2 regions of the Lachnospira eligens ATCC 27750 genome follow, and region 1 is predicted to be linked to the other one. Evidence: predicted binding sites of a transcription regulator. Region 1 holds the regulator's gene; the other holds the start of a gene.
What was found. Region 1 encodes HrcA, which represses chaperone genes, less so after heat shock. Its sites were predicted from a motif close to TGTTAGCACTCNNNNNNNNNGAGTGCTAACA; they were not measured.
Positions count from the first base shown of each region.

Region 2: EUBELI_RS11595 (Hsp20/alpha crystallin family protein) is a predicted target of HrcA. The motif match lies at 6,087-6,117, and genes of this name have one in related genera.

Region 1 is NC_012778.1:1,395,487-1,403,722, forward strand. Features, by position in the region: gene EUBELI_RS06575 (insulinase family protein) at 1-1,847, opposite strand, end outside; gene dnaJ (molecular chaperone DnaJ) at 1,975-3,102, opposite strand; gene dnaK (molecular chaperone DnaK) at 3,192-5,078, opposite strand; gene grpE (nucleotide exchange factor GrpE) at 5,146-5,784, opposite strand; gene hrcA (heat-inducible transcriptional repressor HrcA) at 5,802-6,896, opposite strand; gene EUBELI_RS06600 (C39 family peptidase) at 7,108-7,983, shown strand; gene thrC (threonine synthase) at 8,041-8,236, opposite strand, start outside.
Region 2 is NC_012780.1:215,371-223,606, forward strand. Features, by position in the region: gene ftsZ (cell division protein FtsZ) at 1-827, shown strand, start outside; gene EUBELI_RS11565 (ATP-dependent helicase) at 869-2,974, opposite strand; gene EUBELI_RS11570 (hypothetical protein) at 2,997-3,212, opposite strand; gene EUBELI_RS11575 (nitroreductase family protein) at 3,305-3,850, opposite strand; gene EUBELI_RS11580 (M48 family metallopeptidase) at 3,936-4,472, opposite strand; gene EUBELI_RS11585 (hypothetical protein) at 4,493-4,705, opposite strand; gene EUBELI_RS11590 (YbaK/EbsC family protein) at 4,698-5,174, opposite strand; gene EUBELI_RS14845 (hypothetical protein) at 5,332-5,454, opposite strand; gene EUBELI_RS11595 (Hsp20/alpha crystallin family protein) at 5,497-5,937, opposite strand; gene EUBELI_RS11600 (arginase family protein) at 6,187-6,960, opposite strand; gene plsX (phosphate acyltransferase PlsX) at 6,983-7,972, opposite strand; gene EUBELI_RS11610 (flavodoxin family protein) at 8,029-8,236, opposite strand, start outside.

The DNA.
Region 1 (8,236 bases):
ATTCCACCACAGTTAATATTGATTTCATTAGTCAGCTCTGTATATGTGTACTTTTCAGTATCCATAAGTCCAAGAACCGAGCTTAAAAGTCCGATATATGGAAGCAGTTCATCAGGCACATTCTTACAGTCGTAGCACATCATTATATATGCAATTCCATTAGTGAACATATTGTGGTGGATTACATCAACACCACCAGTCTTCTTAGGGTCAATATATAACTTGGCCGGCTCTCTTGTGATATCCTTTAACTCAAGCTGTGGAATCTTCTCAAGGTCCTTCTGGCTTGAAGGTGTATCCTGATATTCCTTTAATGCCTTTGTCTGCTTAACAAGCTCTTCCAGCTCTTCCTTAGAAAGTGTTGCCTTATACTTTGCAAGCTGCTCTGCTTCCTTTGCTTCCTTCTTCTCTGCAAGTCCATGCTTTGGAACAAGACTTAACACTACCTCATGATTATTATTAATAATATTGTCTTCAATGAATTTCTCAAAGAAGCCGTTCTCTGAATCCTTCTTGATTATTTCAAATGTCTCACCTGCCTCAACATGAATGAATGGCTTGTTCTCATCATAAAGCCAGCTGTCCATCATTGTAAGATAATACATAAGTCCCTTCGGATATGGCCCAAAATCAGCTTCTCTGTATTTGAATTCGTAATAGTTGATTCCTGCCTTAACCATTCTCTTGCTAAGACCGTTCTTAACAATATCAGAAAGTGTGTCTTCAACAACCTTTACGAATCTGTCTCTGTCACTTTCATTCGCATTCTTGGTAATAATTGAATACACCGGCTGGTACACAGATGTCTCTAACACACTATACACATCTGTTCCAATTCCGGCATCAATAAGTGCCTGCTTAAGCGGAGCACCCGGTGCCATGATAAGTGCATAATCAAGAATCTGTAATGCAAGGTAGCTTACAGGGTCTGTTGATGTTCCGATAACAACATTGTAAGAAAGATAAGTGTTATCCTCCTCTGGCTCATCATCAGTAATTGCATACTCTCTTGTTTCATACTTAGGTGCGTCAAATGCTTTCTGGAAAGTTACCTCGGCATCTATATTAACATCGTTCTTATCGAAAGCTGAGAGGTATTCCTTATCAAGATATTCAAGTCTCTCATCAACATCAATATCTCCGTACAGATAGATATAACTGTTCACAGGATGATAATATTCCTTGTGATACTTAATGAAATCTTCATACTTAAGCTGTGGTATAGCCTCAGGGTCACCACCTGATTCATTCTTGTATTCAGAATCAGGGAAGAGTGATACAAATGTATATCTTGAAAGTACATCATCTGCTGAAGAATACACACCCTTCATCTCATTAAATACAACTCCGTTATAAGCAAGCTCTCCATCTACATCTTCAAGTTCATAATGCCAGCCTTCCTGCTTGAATATCTCCTCATGCTCATACATTGCAGGATAGAATACCGCATCCATATAGACATCCATAATATTCTTAAAATCCGCCATATTGCAGCTTGCAACAGGATATACTGTCTTATCCGGATAAGTCATTGCATTAAGAAATGTGTTAAGAGAACCCTTGCATAGTTCTACAAATGGGTCTTTAACCGGATATTTTCTTGAGCCACACAAGGTAGAATGTTCAATTATATGCTGCATTCCTGTGTCATTATCCGGTGGTGTCTTAAAACCTATAGAAAATACCTTGTTATCATCATCATTAGAAATAATTGCAACTCTCGCACCTGATTTCTTATGCTTTAATAAAAGTCCTACAGAATTAAGGTCATTAAGCTTTTCAATATTAACAAGCTCATATGCACCGTAATCTTTATTAAGTTTGTTATATCTTGTCTCTAAATTCATATTACTGCTTTAATCTCCAATCTTTACAATAAGGAATTATACATATAAATATAATACCCCACAATGTAGGATTTTACCACATTGTGGGGTGAGTGTAAACTTACATTACATATGTAAGCTATAGTATTTATTTGCCGAAAAGACCTTTCTTCTTACCGTGTCTTTCATTGCCTGTAAGCGCCTTTTCATATGCCATAAGTGCGTCCTTCTGCTCCTGATTAAGCTTTGTAGGAATATCAACTATTAAAGTGATATAATGATCGCCTCTCTGTGCTGCATTTCTTACACTTGGCATACCTTTGCCTTTAAGTCTTACTCTTGTACCTGATGCTGTTCCCGGCTTAACTTCGTACAATACTTCTCCATCAACAGTCTTAACCTTGATTTCACCGCCAAGTACCGCTGTTGGATAGCTTATTACAACATTAGAGAATATATTGTATCCGTCTCTTTCAAATTCTGTGCTTGCTGAGATAATAACAGCAACTAAGAGGTCACCTCTTGGTCCGCCATTAACTCCCGGCTCACCTTTGCCCTGTATACGTACGCACTGACCATTATCGATACCTGCTGGGATATTGACTTCGATAGTCTTCTTGCTGCTTATATAGCCTGTTCCGTAACAATCCGGACACTTCTCCTTAATTATCTTACCAGTTCCATGACAGTCAGGACATGGCTGCTGGCTTCTTACCATTCCAAGGAATGACTGCTGTGTGAAAGTCACCTGTCCACGACCACCACATTTGCTACAGGTCTCTGGTGATGTACCAGGCTTAGCTCCTGTACCGTGACAGCTTGAGCACTCATCCTTTAATGTAACATCTATCTTCTTGGTTGTTCCCCTTACTGACTCGTCAAATGTAATTCTTACATTAACTCTTACATCAGCACCTCTTCTTGGTCCATTGCTGTTTCGTCTGCTTCCGCCGCCTCCGAACATACCGCCAAAGAGATCTCCGAAAATATCTCCCATGTCACCAAAATCGAAATCGAAGCCACCTGCTCCAGCTCCACCTGCTCCGCCTTCAAATGCGGCATGGCCAAACTGGTCATACTGTCTTCTCTTTTCAGCATCGCTTAACACCGCATAAGCTTCAGAAGCCTCTTTGAATTTTATTTCAGCTTCTTTATCCCCTGGATTCATATCAGGATGATATTTCTTTGCAAGTTGTCTGTATGCTTTCTTAATAGCAGCGTCATCGGCATCCTTAGGCACGCCAAGGACTTCATAATAATCTCTCTTATCTGCCATGATTGCTTCCTCTTTCTTATTTAATCAACAGAAACTGCACGGAGTTTACACCCCATGCAGTCCTTATTCCAGTCAGTTATTGCTGACAATTAAACCTCTTTGTAATCTCCGTCAACTACATCATCACCGTATGGAGCTGAACCATTAGAAGCACCAGCACCCATATCAGGACCTGCACCTGCTCCCATGTCTGGGCCTGCACCACCAGCAGCCTGCTGTGACTCATATAACTTAGCGAAAAGCTTCTGAGCACTTTCCATAAGTTTTTCCTTGGCAGCCTTGATTTCATCAACCTGTGCATCTGTCATGTTTTCTGGGTCAGAACCATCAACAAGTGCCTTTAATGCGTTAAGGTCAGTCTCAACTGCAGCCTTGTCAGAAGCATCAAGCTTGTCGCCTGCCTCATCCATAGCCTTCTGTGTCTGGAATACCATTGAATCAGCTTCGTTACGTGCATCAATAGCATCCTTACGCTTCTTATCCTGAGCCTCGAACTCAGCAGCTTCCTTAACTGCCTTATCGATATCTTCATCAGACATGTTAGAACCAGCAGTAATTGTGATGTGCTGTTCCTTACCTGTTCCAAGGTCCTTAGCAGATACATTTACAATACCATTGGCATCGATATCAAATGTAACTTCAATCTGTGGAACACCTCTTCTTGCTGGAGGGATACCATCAAGTCTGAACTGTCCAAGTGACTTGTTATCTCTGGCAAACTGTCTTTCACCCTGTACAACGTTGATATCAACGGCTGTCTGGTTATCAGCAGCTGTAGAGAAAATCTGACTCTTCTTTGTAGGAATAGTTGTATTTCTCTCAATAAGTCTTGTAGCAATACCACCCATTGTCTCGATTGAAAGTGAAAGTGGTGTTACATCAAGAAGAAGGATATCACCAGCACCTGCATCACCAGCTAACTTACCACCCTGGATAGAAGCACCGATAGCTACGCACTCATCTGGGTTAAGAGTCTTGCTTGGCTCATGTCCTGTTAATGACTTAACCTTATCCTGTACAGCAGGGATTCTTGTAGAACCACCAACTAATAATACCTTTGAAAGCTCTGAAGCTGTAAGACCTGCATCTGAAAGTGCATTCTTAACTGGCTCTGCAGTCTTTTCTACAAGGTCATGTGTTAATTCATCGAATTTAGCTCTTGTAAGAGTCATCTCAAAGTGCTTTGGTCCTTCAGCTGTAGCTGTGATGTAAGGAAGATTGATTTCTGTCTGAGTTGTGCTTGAAAGTTCCTTCTTAGCCTTCTCAGCTGCTTCCTTAAGTCTCTGAAGAGCCATTGTATCCTTAGAAAGGTCAACGCCTTCCTTAGCCTTGAAATCATTTAACATATACTGTGTAACAGCATTATCGAAATCATCACCACCAAGCTTGTTATTACCAGCTGTAGCAAGAACTTCAATTACACCATCACCGATTTCGATAATAGACACATCGAATGTACCACCACCTAAATCGTAAACCATAATCTTCTGCTCATGCTCATTATCAAGACCATAAGCTAAAGCAGCTGCTGTAGGCTCGTTGATAATACGCTTTACATCAAGACCTGCAATCTTACCAGCATCCTTAGTAGCCTGACGCTGTGCATCGTTGAAGTAAGCAGGAACTGTTATAACTGCCTCTGTAACCTTCTCACCAAGATAATTCTCTGCATCTGACTTTAACTTCTGTAAAATCATAGCTGAGATTTCCTGTGGAGTATATTTCTTTCCATCAATCTCAACCTTGTAATCTGTACCCATATGTCTCTTGATAGAAGAGATTGTCTTATCAGCATTAGTAACTGCCTGACGCTTTGCAGGATCACCTACAAGTCTCTCTCCTGTCTTTGAAAATGCAACTACTGAAGGAGTAGTTCTTAAACCTTCTGCGTTAGCGATAACAACTGGCTTACCACCTTCCATTACAGCTACGCAAGAATTAGTTGTACCTAAATCAATACCAATAATCTTTCCCATGATAAAATGTCCTTTCTATAATTAAATTGATTAATACCTTGTGTTACATATGCTTTCTGGCTTATCGCTAGTTAGCAACCTTGACCATGCTGTGTCTTATAACCTGGTCTCTGTATGTGTAGCCCTTCTCAAACTCTTCAACTACGATGTTCTCTCCAACTGAATCATCCTCGACATGCATTACTGCATTGTGGAAATCTGGATTGAACTCACCGCCTAAAGCTTCAATAGGCTTAACATCTGCATCCTCAAGCATCTTTAAAAGCTGCTTGTGAACCATATCCATTCCCTTAGCGAATGGAGTTTCAAGTTCCTCATCTGTCACACTCTTAAATCCTCTGTCGAAATTATCAACAATAGGTAAAAGCTTCTTAATGATATCTGAGGCTCCCATCTCGAACATAGTAGATTTCTCTTTCTCTGTTCTCTTTCTGAAATTATCAAACTCAGCCATCTGCCTCTTTACTCTGTCCTGAAGTTCTTCTATAACTGCATCCTTAGGATCTTTCTTCTTAGAGCTCTCAGTGCTCTCATCCTGTGCCTCGGCCTTGTCTGATTCATCAGCTTCACATGTATTCTGACTTTCATCAGCCTTACATTCTGATTCGCAGTTGCAGGCTTCTTCTTTCTTAGCATCAGTCTCCTGATTCTTTACTTCATCCTGAACTGTCTCTTCTGATTTCTTTTTCTTTACATCCTTTGACACTTCAATACCAACCTTTCCTAAGTTTTCTTAAATACATCATCCAAATGCGTCTGCATCTCTTTTAAGGTATCAACAACCTTTTCATAATCCATACGCTTCGGTCCAATAATACCAATTGTTCCCTTCATTCCATCCTGCAATTCATATGTGGCTGTTACCACACTACAGTCCTTCATGGACTCAACCGGTGTTTCATTTCCTATATATACCTGAATGCCGTGGTTATCATCTTCAGTCTTATCTGAATCATCCTTGTCATTAACAAGTCCAGACAAGCCCTGTTTTTCCTCCAAGGCATATATAAGCTCACTTGCTTTCCCGGAATCACTAAGCTCCGGATACTTGAATATGTTAGTTGCGCCGCTTGTGTATATCTTCAGGTCGTCAGCCTTACTTATAGTCTCAACAATCGCGTCTAACACTTCTTTAACAATACCCATATGCTCACCTGCCTGGCTCTCCATCTTGGATATAAGTCCCAGATGCATTTCCTGCAATGTAAGACCTGTGAGTGTTGTATTAAGAAGAAGATTAAGCTTCAGAAGATTCTCTGGTGAAATATCCTCGCTGATAGTTATAACCTTGTTCCTTATAAGATTACCTTCCATAACAATAACAGCAAGAAGCTTATTCGGTTCAAGCTGTGAAAGCTGAACAAATCTTAACTTATTACCAGTTACCTTAGGAGTTGTTATCATCGTGGCATAATTAGTATTATTCGCCAGAACCTTTGCTACATTCTGAAGAAGCTCCTCTACTCTGTCTACCTTCTCTGATAAGGCATCCTTCATAGAATCAAGTTCTTTCTCTTTATCACCAACCTGCTGTTCTCTTAAGGATATCTCTTCCTCTTTCTGGGCCATTAAATCGTCAACATATAATCTGTAACCCTTATCAGTTGGAATTCTTCCAGCAGAGGTATGTGGCTGTACAATGTAGCCAAGCTCTTCTAAGTCTGCCATCTCATTCCTTATAGTTGCTGAACTTAGCTGTAAGTCAGTCAGCTTGGAAATCGTTCTTGAGCCAACCGGTTCTCCGGTATCAAGATAATTCTGAATAACAGCTTTAAGTATCTTAACCTTACGGTCATCCAGTCGTCCATCCGTCTCCATGGCATCCTCTCCTTTCATCTTGTTAGCACTCATCAGATTGGAGTGCTAATATCGATACATTTAAGATATCACTACCCTTTCGTGATGTCAACAATAATATTTCTTTTTTCTATAAATAATTTATAAATTTATTGAACAGAATCTTAACATACTATATAATTCAGCTATAAATATCATTATTATATATAGAGATATTTACCAAGGAGTTATAATGAAAAAACACAGTTCAAAAAAAACATTTTTAAAGATTCTGCTTATACTTTCTCTTATCGCTGCATCTGTTACAATATCATCATTCCTTATCAATATGAAAAATTCTTCTCCTGATAATGTAAGTATTAACATAACACCAGTTGGGACTATTTCATCGGATGATTTATCGCGTGGAGAAGTTAATAATTCTGACAGTTCACAGGATAATAATAAAAATAATAATCCAGAGGATTCTTATAAAGATTTTCACAATACAATTCATTCTGAAAATGAACTGAAAGAACTACTGACATCTGGAAGAAAAGCGTATATAGATAATTTTCCGTGTCTGAATCAGTTACCGGAGCTTCCTACCGGCTGTGAAGTCACATCTCTCACTATGGTTCTTAACTATCTTGGATATGATGCTGATAAGACAGACCTGGCTGCTAATTATTTAAAAAAAGAAGACTACCCTGCTGCCAATCCTAACACAGCTTTTGTAGGAACACCTTTTGATAAATCATCATACGGCTGCTATGCTCCAGTTATTACAGATTGTGCTAATCTGTATGGTGCCCATGCCATTAATATATCTGGAGCCTCAATCGACCAGCTCTGCCAGTATGTTGAAAATGGACAGCCTGTTATTGTGTGGGCAGCTATGAATATGAATTCTATTGATTATGGTTCTTCTGTATGGATTGCTAAGGATGGTCAGCTTGTTATCTGGCCCGGTATGGAACACTGCCTGGTTATGATTGGATTTGATGCATCAGCAGATGAAGTATACACGGCTGATCCTCTGTTAGGAGAAATAAAAACATATAAATTTTCTGTATTTTATCAAAGATGGCTTGAACTTGGCTGTCAGGGAGTAATTGTTGACAGATAAATAAAAAAACTCCGGACCATCATCACACGGTCCGGAGATTTTTATTTTCTTATAATATTAGATTCCAAGAATCTTCTTAACTTCATCACACATCTTATCAGAATCACATACAGTATCATGAAGAACTGGTGCTGTTCTGATTTCTTCAATTGCGTTAGGAACTTTGACATTGCTTATCTTGCTAAGCTCATCTACAAGTTCGAAGTCTCCCATTGAATCATACTTAGAATCAATAGCATTCATAACACTTCTT
Region 2 (8,236 bases), on a different replicon from region 1:
CAAATATGGTAATTCTTACTGCCGGTATGGGAGGAGGTACAGGTACTGGAGCACTGCCATACATTGCTAAGATGTGCAAGGACCTAGGAATTCTTACGGTAGCAGTCGTTACTACACCTTTCAGCTTTGAGAATCCTAACCGCTCTGATGTGGCCCGTGCAGGAATACAGAATCTTGAAAAGTGTGTTGATACCTTGCTCGTAATATCAAATGATAAACTGCTTACATCTAATGAGAAAATTGTAACTATGTCATCTGCATTTACTCTTGCAGATTCTGTATTAAAGAACTCAATTGACACTATTACCAATATTGTGTTTAACTGCGGTACTGTAAATCTTGACTTTAATGATTTAAAAACTGTTCTCGGAGACAAAGGGTACGGACACTTAGGAATAGGATATGCTGATGAGAATACCTCTATTACTGATGCTGTCAAACAGGCTGTTAATTCACCTTTACTTAACACTAATCTTTCAGGTGCAAAGTATGTTATGATAAATTCATCTGGAGATGTTAATCTTATCGAACTTAATAATGCTATCCAGTATATTCAGGAAATTGTCGGAACGGAAGCTAAAATCATGTGGGGTACCGTTTCTTCTAAAGAACAACTTGAGGATAATAAAAATTCCCTTATAACCATTATTGCAACTGGACTTAATGATTCCAGTGGCACTAATAAAACTAGTCCTACCAACCTGCCTATGAAAAATACTTATAATACCGTTAAAGTCTCTGACATAAATAATCTTTTAGCTAAGTCAGAAAAGAAAGAAAATGAACTTGTCATTCCTACTTTTCTGCAGTCAAGAATGAAAAAATAGGGGGTTCCCCTATTTTTCCATTCTCTAACCTGCTTTAATTTTCAACATCTCCCCAGCTCTGCCCGAAACATCAGTCTTCTTGTTCCCCTGATATTCTCAAACTGGATTTCATATGTCTGTGTAACCTTATCTACCTTAACAATCTCGCCAGTTCCAAATACCTTATGTCTGACTTTATCTCCAACCTCAAATACGGCCTTTGGCAGCATCTGCTCAGTCACACCTCTGATTAATACTCTGCTGTTGTTGATACAGTCAAGAAGATTAGTATCAATGTCACTTAAAAATGCTGATGGTCTTGCAGCGAAACGGCCATCTTTCTTTCTATAAGTGCTGAGGTAAAGCATATTCTTAGCCCTCGTCATTGCAACATACAACAATCTTCTTTCCTCTTCATATTCGTCTTCATTACGAAGCCTGCTGCTTGGAAACTGTCCTTCAACGAGTCCTGGAACAAATACTGTATCAAACTCAAGTCCTTTTGCTGTATGAATTGTCATTACTTTTACAACATTATACTCTCCGTCCTCATCTTGCGCTGAAAATAATGCAAAATGGCTTAACAGATCAGCCAGCTCAACCTTTTCCTGATTATCTTCCTCCAGTGCCGTAATAGTCCTGATAAGCTCTGACACATTATCAAGTCTGGTCTGGTCGATGTCCTGCTCCAACGCCTTACGATATCCCATATCAAGACATTTGTTTACTATATCAGTACAGGTATAAGTAACATATGTATCATGCAATTCACTGATTGCATTGTAATATTCTATAACATTTTTCTGTGTTATATCGCCATCTTCAATCTGCTTTCCAAGTGCCTTGAAAAGACTGCAGTTGTTCTGTGCTGCTGCATTTTTAAGCTTCTCAACAGACTTCTTACCAAAGCCCCTTCTCGGTCTGGATATAGTATACAGCAAATCCATGTCCGTAAGACTGTACACCATTCTCATGTATGAAAGCACCGTTCTTATCTCTTCGCTTTCATAGAATTTCGCACCGCTTAGTATCTTGTAAGGAACTTTTCTTTTTATAAATGCTTCCTCTAACGACCTTGTCTGTGAAGCAGCCCGCACCAATATAGTATGGTCGCTGTACTTCATATTCTTAGCGACATTATCAAGAATAGTATCAGCTATCCACAAAGACTCTTTCTCCTCCGTGTCAGCTGCATTGAATACCGGCTTATTGCCATCTGGTCTGTTAGAAATCATCTGCTTTTCAAGCCTGTTCTGATTAGCAGAGATAAGGGATTTCGCTGCATTTACAATCTGAGGAGTACTCCTGAAATTCTCAGTAAGTGAATAATCCTGCAGATTTTCATGTGTTTTGTCAAAATTAATCATGTATTCAGGGTCAGAACCACGCCATGTATATATATTCTGGTCGTCGTCACCTACCACGAACAGATTCTGATACAAACCGCTTAGAATGTGAAGCAGCATATCCTGTTTCATATTGACATCCTGATACTCGTCGCACAGTACATACTGGCATTTTTCCTGCCAGCGAATCCGCACATCTTCATTCCTGTTTAAAATATATAAAGTGAAATTAATAAGGTCTTCAAAGTCCAGAGCATAATTGTCACACTGTCTCTTAAGATAATTATAGAAAACCTTTTTATCCACGTTTTTCTCGCTGGAAGCCCTTCTTTTAAGCTCTGTCTTATCAACGCCTGCCATAAGCTCAACATAGGACATATCCTGCTTGGTTATGTCTATATCACTCATTATCTTCTTCGCAGTATTGTCCTTGAGCGATATTCCCATATCCTCTGCCACGTCCTTAATCATCTCCAGCTCTGCCTTCTTATCAAGAATCGTGAATGTCTTGGGAAATGTCAGCCTGTGAATCTCCTCTTTAAGAAACATGTTACAATATCCGTGAAATGTTCCCGTAAAACAGTTGGCATTATCACCAACAATATTCCTTAACCTGTGCTTCATCTGCGAAGCTGCCTTGTTTGTAAATGTAAGCGCCACAATAGATGATGGCTCAACGAACAGTTCTGTTATAAGATATGCTATTCTATATGTAAGTACAAATGTTTTTCCCGAACCTGGAACTGACGCAACCCTTATGTTGCCTTCTGTCTGTGTTATTGCCTCTGTCTGTTCCTTCGTTGCTCTTTCTGGTATGTTCATAGTCCTCTTTACCTGTAAATATTTAGTATACCTTTGGTATCTCTCCATCAATTCCATACATTTGTTTAAATGTATCTATATCCCCAGTCTGCTTAATCAGCATTATCTCCTCTATCTTACCGGTATGGATATCCTGAAATCCTGCAACCTGCTCACCTGTGCATACGCTTGTTTTCAGTACCGGTTTCTTATTCATTTTATCATAGGATTGTGTGTGTTTCTTTTTAAATATGCTCATCATTTACAACTCCAAAGCCTGCCTGCTTGTATTGTGCTGCTTTCATCATTTTATCTATTAGCTTTCTTGCTCCAGTTCTAGATTTATAATCATTATATAAATTTTGCGACAGCATCAAGCTCTTTTCTCTTAGGTCTTTCAGGTGGCTCTTGTCCCCTGTGGCCGACAGCAATAACAGACACAACATTTTCACTGTCTGGAATATTAAGCAATTCTCTTAACGCCTCACCATCTCTAATGCCCATTACCAGAGTATCAAGCCCCAGTTCAGCAGCTTTAAGAAGCAGATTATCATTCTGCAGACCAAGGTCATAATAGCCCCAGCCGTCACCAGCCTCATTAACCGGACTGCCTGTATTCTTATCAAAGCCGACCATTCCCTTTACAAATGTTGTGACTATATATGCGCCTGCTCCTTCCGAATTAGCCTGATTAAATTCCGGAAGACATTTTTCTCTAAGTTCTTTCACCGCATTTTCAGATAATACACAGTAATATCTTGATGTCTGCAGATTCTTCCATGAAGGTGCATATGACGCAGCCTTAATAAGTTCCTCAAGCTGTTCCTTAGTAACCTTTCTCTCTGGATTATAATTTCTTATGCTTCTTCTTTTCTCCATTACTGCCTGTAATTCCATATGTATACCTCTTTTCTATGATTATAGTTACTAATGTTTCCGCTCAATCTACACATCATTATCTGCTTATCATAAAATGCCTCCTCTAAGTAAGTTCATATCCCTTTAACTGCTTTCTGTATGTTCTATACTCCGGACAGTATTTTTCAACCTCCGCCCAGAATTCTGCCGAATGATTCATATGCCTTCTGTGCGAAAGCTCATGCACGATTACATAATCCATCAGCTCCTGCGGCATATAATACAACTGGTAGTTGAAATTCACATTGCCTTTAGAACTACAGCTTCCCCACCTTGTTTTCTGGTTACGGATAGTTATTCTTCCAACGCTCACATTCATTATATCACAGTAATACTGTACTCTCTTTTCAAATGTATCCTTTATATTATCAAGTTCCTGATTCGACAGACATTCAATACCCGGCGCACCTGTACCGTGTCTGTTATCTGATTTCTGTCTGACAAAATCCAGTTTCTTCCTGATCCATTCATCATGTTCTTCTATAAATCGGTTAATCGCTGCTGATGACATTCGCAATGGAGTTCTTACTATCACTTTCCCATCTGCGTGAACCTCTATTCCTATTGTTCTTCTTCTGGATTTTATTACCTGTATGTTCATGATTCTACCTTGTAAATGCTTTATCTTCCCACAACCTTCTTAAGATATTCATTTTTCAGCTTATTCTGCTCTTCAAGCCTCTTATTTTCATCTTTTAAATGCTGTATATATTCCCGTGTCAGTTTAACACCTCCACGAACCGCTATGTCTTCATGCTTTTCCATCTCATCAAGCCACTGGAATAATGACTTTTCCCTGATTTCGTTATATGTGTTATCTTCTCTGTTAAACATTTTCCGCCTCCTTGCACACATCAACCCAGCCCTTAGCCTGTGAAGCGTCTTCTAACTCAGCAATTGTAAGTTTCACCGCAGAATGGTCGTCACCTGCTGCCGGATACACAATATCGAACTGTTTAAGGCTTTCATCAAGATATACATCAATGCCCTCATTAATGCCAAATGGACAGACTCCACCGGGAGCGTGTCCGATTATATTCTCAACCTCTTCAAATGGTATCATCTTTGCTTTTACATGAAATGTGTCTTTATATTTTCTGTTATCTATCTTCGCAGTTCCTTCTGTGATTATCAATACTGCCTTGTCGCCCTGAAGAAAAGACATTGTCTTGGCTATCCTTCCTGGCTCGACTCCAAGTGCCTCCGCTGCCATTGCAACCGTGGCTGTTGATTCACCAAGCTGTATTACATGCTCTCTGTATCCTGCTTTCTCCAGATATCCAAGTGCTTTTTCTAATGACATATAAACCCTGCCTTCTTTCCACATATTTTTAAACAGTTTCTATAATACCACACACGCGGCTTCCAATGGCATATATTCTTAAAATTTCATATTTAGCAATTGCTGATTAAATAAAAATCCCGCGACAGTCATACAACCGTCACGGGATTAAAATCATTTATTCATATGTGTGTTTCTTATGCTTACCAAAAGCTGCCTGTTCCTCGACACTGTGGTCTGCAACATTCATCTTCTGATGTACTTTCTTTTTCTTTAATGGATGCTTTGGATTCTTATCCATAACAATCGCTCCCTTTCTAATTCAATAATAAATGATTAGTCATTAGCCTTCAATAGCAATGTACTTCTTATTCTCAACTGCTTTAGCTTCTTTCTTAGGAACTGAAAGTCTTAAGATACCATCTTCATACTTAGCCTTGATATCTTCCTGTGTGACACCTTCACCTACATAGAAGCTACGGCTCATAGCACCAGCATATCTTTCCTTACGGATGTATTTACCTTTCTTATCCTTTTCATCCTTATCAAGTCCCTTAGCAGCACTTATTGTAAGGTAACCGTTATCAAGCTGTGCATTAATTTCATCCTTCTTAAATCCTGGAAGATCAATATCAACTTCATAACCTGTATCAGTTTCCTTAACATCAGTCTTCATTACATTATTTGCATGCTTACCATATAAAGCCTTGTCAACTTCAGGAAATCCGAAGTCCATCCAATCATCATTAAATAAATTCTCTCCAAAAATACTAGGCATCAACATAAGTCATTCCTCCTTTAACATATATCATTATCTTGTTACCTTGTTTCTTTGGAACCGGGATGTTTCAGTAACCTCTTGAGGTACTTTCCTTTACTTTCGTACCTCTTTTGGTTCCCTTCCTTTGTTCTTGGCTACGTTATATACCTTTTTATTAGCACTGTCAAGGGGTGAGTGCTAATTTTTTTTATTTTCCAATTATAAAATCCCGCAACCCCAGTATTTACATGGGATTGCGGAATTATAAAATATTTATAAACTATATTTTTTCAGTCGTTTCAAAAGAAAATTATATAATTCTTTATTAAGTTCTCCGTTCTTTTCCTCATCTTCCATATATTCAGGAAGCGGCATATTTGTATCACATTCTCCACATATATCAATACCTAAAACCTTCTGGTTTCTTATAATTATCCCAAGTATATGCTCTAATGTCCCAAGCTTCATATGTCCCTGACTCCAATTGGTTTCACTTATGCTTTCATCAAGAACATCCTTATCAATAGATATGTATACAGGAACTGATAAATCAATCTGGTTTGTTTTAGATTCCATTGCTTCGGCTCTTATCTCCTGTGCTGAATATGTTATAAGTTTATTACTTCTTAACCCAATCGCATTAATATCTTTCTTCTCTGGTCCCACCAGAATAAGCTGGCAAATATACGGATTGTCTTTAATCACCTTTCCTGCCCAGTCTCCGCAACTTGTTAATCCTTCAATCATAGGTTTTTGCATATCGGTATGGTGATCAAATACAACTAAAGAAAACGGTTCCTTAATTCTGTCAGTCATTATCTTAGTAACATAATGGTAGTTACCCGAATCAATAAAATGTATTCCATGAATTCCAACAGAATCAACTCTTTCACCTATCTGTTTTTCAGCTTCGTCTGATACATACATATCACATCCTGTAATATCAGTGCAGTCTATCCATGTAAGTGATGTTTTTTCCTTAGCAAATTCATCATCATATACACCTGTGAAATCAAGAATAAAATTGTTGTTTTTCTCTCTTTGCATTATTCAATCACCTCAATGGATGTTACTTTTTCTCAAATTCCTCGCTTATCTTCTCCACAAGATTATTCTTTGCAAGTCCATAAGCAATCTTAACTGTATTATACACTGTTTTGTCCGTTGCTGCTCCATGTCCCTTAACAACCGGCTTCTTAACGCCTAGAAGAATTGCTCCGCCTTCATTGTTGTAATCAAACTTTGGCTCAAGTCTGCCAATAAATGCCTCTAGCTGTGCCTTTTGGGTATCAGATGCACCTGCTGCTGCCCTTCTTATATCATCAAACACAACCTTTGCTGTTCCCTCGATTGATTTAAGAAGCACATTCCCTGCAAATCCATCACATACAACAACATCTGCGTTGCCGTCTAACACTTCTTTGCCTTCAATATTACCTGTGAAATTAAAACCACATTTTTCTAAAAGCTCATGAGCTTCCTTAATAACATCACTTCCCTTTCCAGCTTCAATGCCATTAGAAAGTGTTGCAACTGTCGGATTCTCAATTCCGAGTGTCTTCATGTAAGCTACACCGAGTCTTGCAAAATCGACAAAACGGTCTGCCTTGCAGTCAATATTGGCACCGCAGTCAACTATACAGAATGGCTTGTCATTACGGCCATTAAGAACTACTGAAAGTGCCGGTCTTGTCGCATTTAACTTGCCAAGTATAAGGATAGAACTTATAAGCACAACTCCTGTTGCACCACATGTCACGAATCCACCGATATCCTCATTCATGCGGCACATTTTAAGTCCCTTGATTAAGGACGAATCAGTCTTATCGTGGTAAGCGTCAACCGGGTCATCATAATTAGTTATCTCCTGTGTGCAGTCCACTATCTCAAGCTGCGATTCATCATAAGTTACATTGGCAAGGAAATCCTCCAGCTCGGTCTTCCTTCCCATCAGATATACATACAAATCTTTATTCTCACTGATTGCCCTGATTGCACCCAAAACAAGCTCTGTCTGCGGCTTGTCAGCACCAAGCAAATCTACAACTATCTTTATCAAATCTCATCCTCCTTGTTTTACGAAGTAAAATCCGAGTCCATTGACGAGGAGAGGATTTAGCCCTCCTTCTGCTCCCTCCAGAAATTATCAAGCAGATTCTTATACACTGCCTCTGAAAATGGAGCTTTTGACAGCTTCTGCTTTGTCTCCTCTGACAAATGCTTTGTCGCAGCAAACTCTTTTCCAGCCGCCTCATACTTTGATAAATATCTGTCAAGTCTTGAACTTGCACCCAGTTCAATTAATGTCTTTAACTGTGGACAT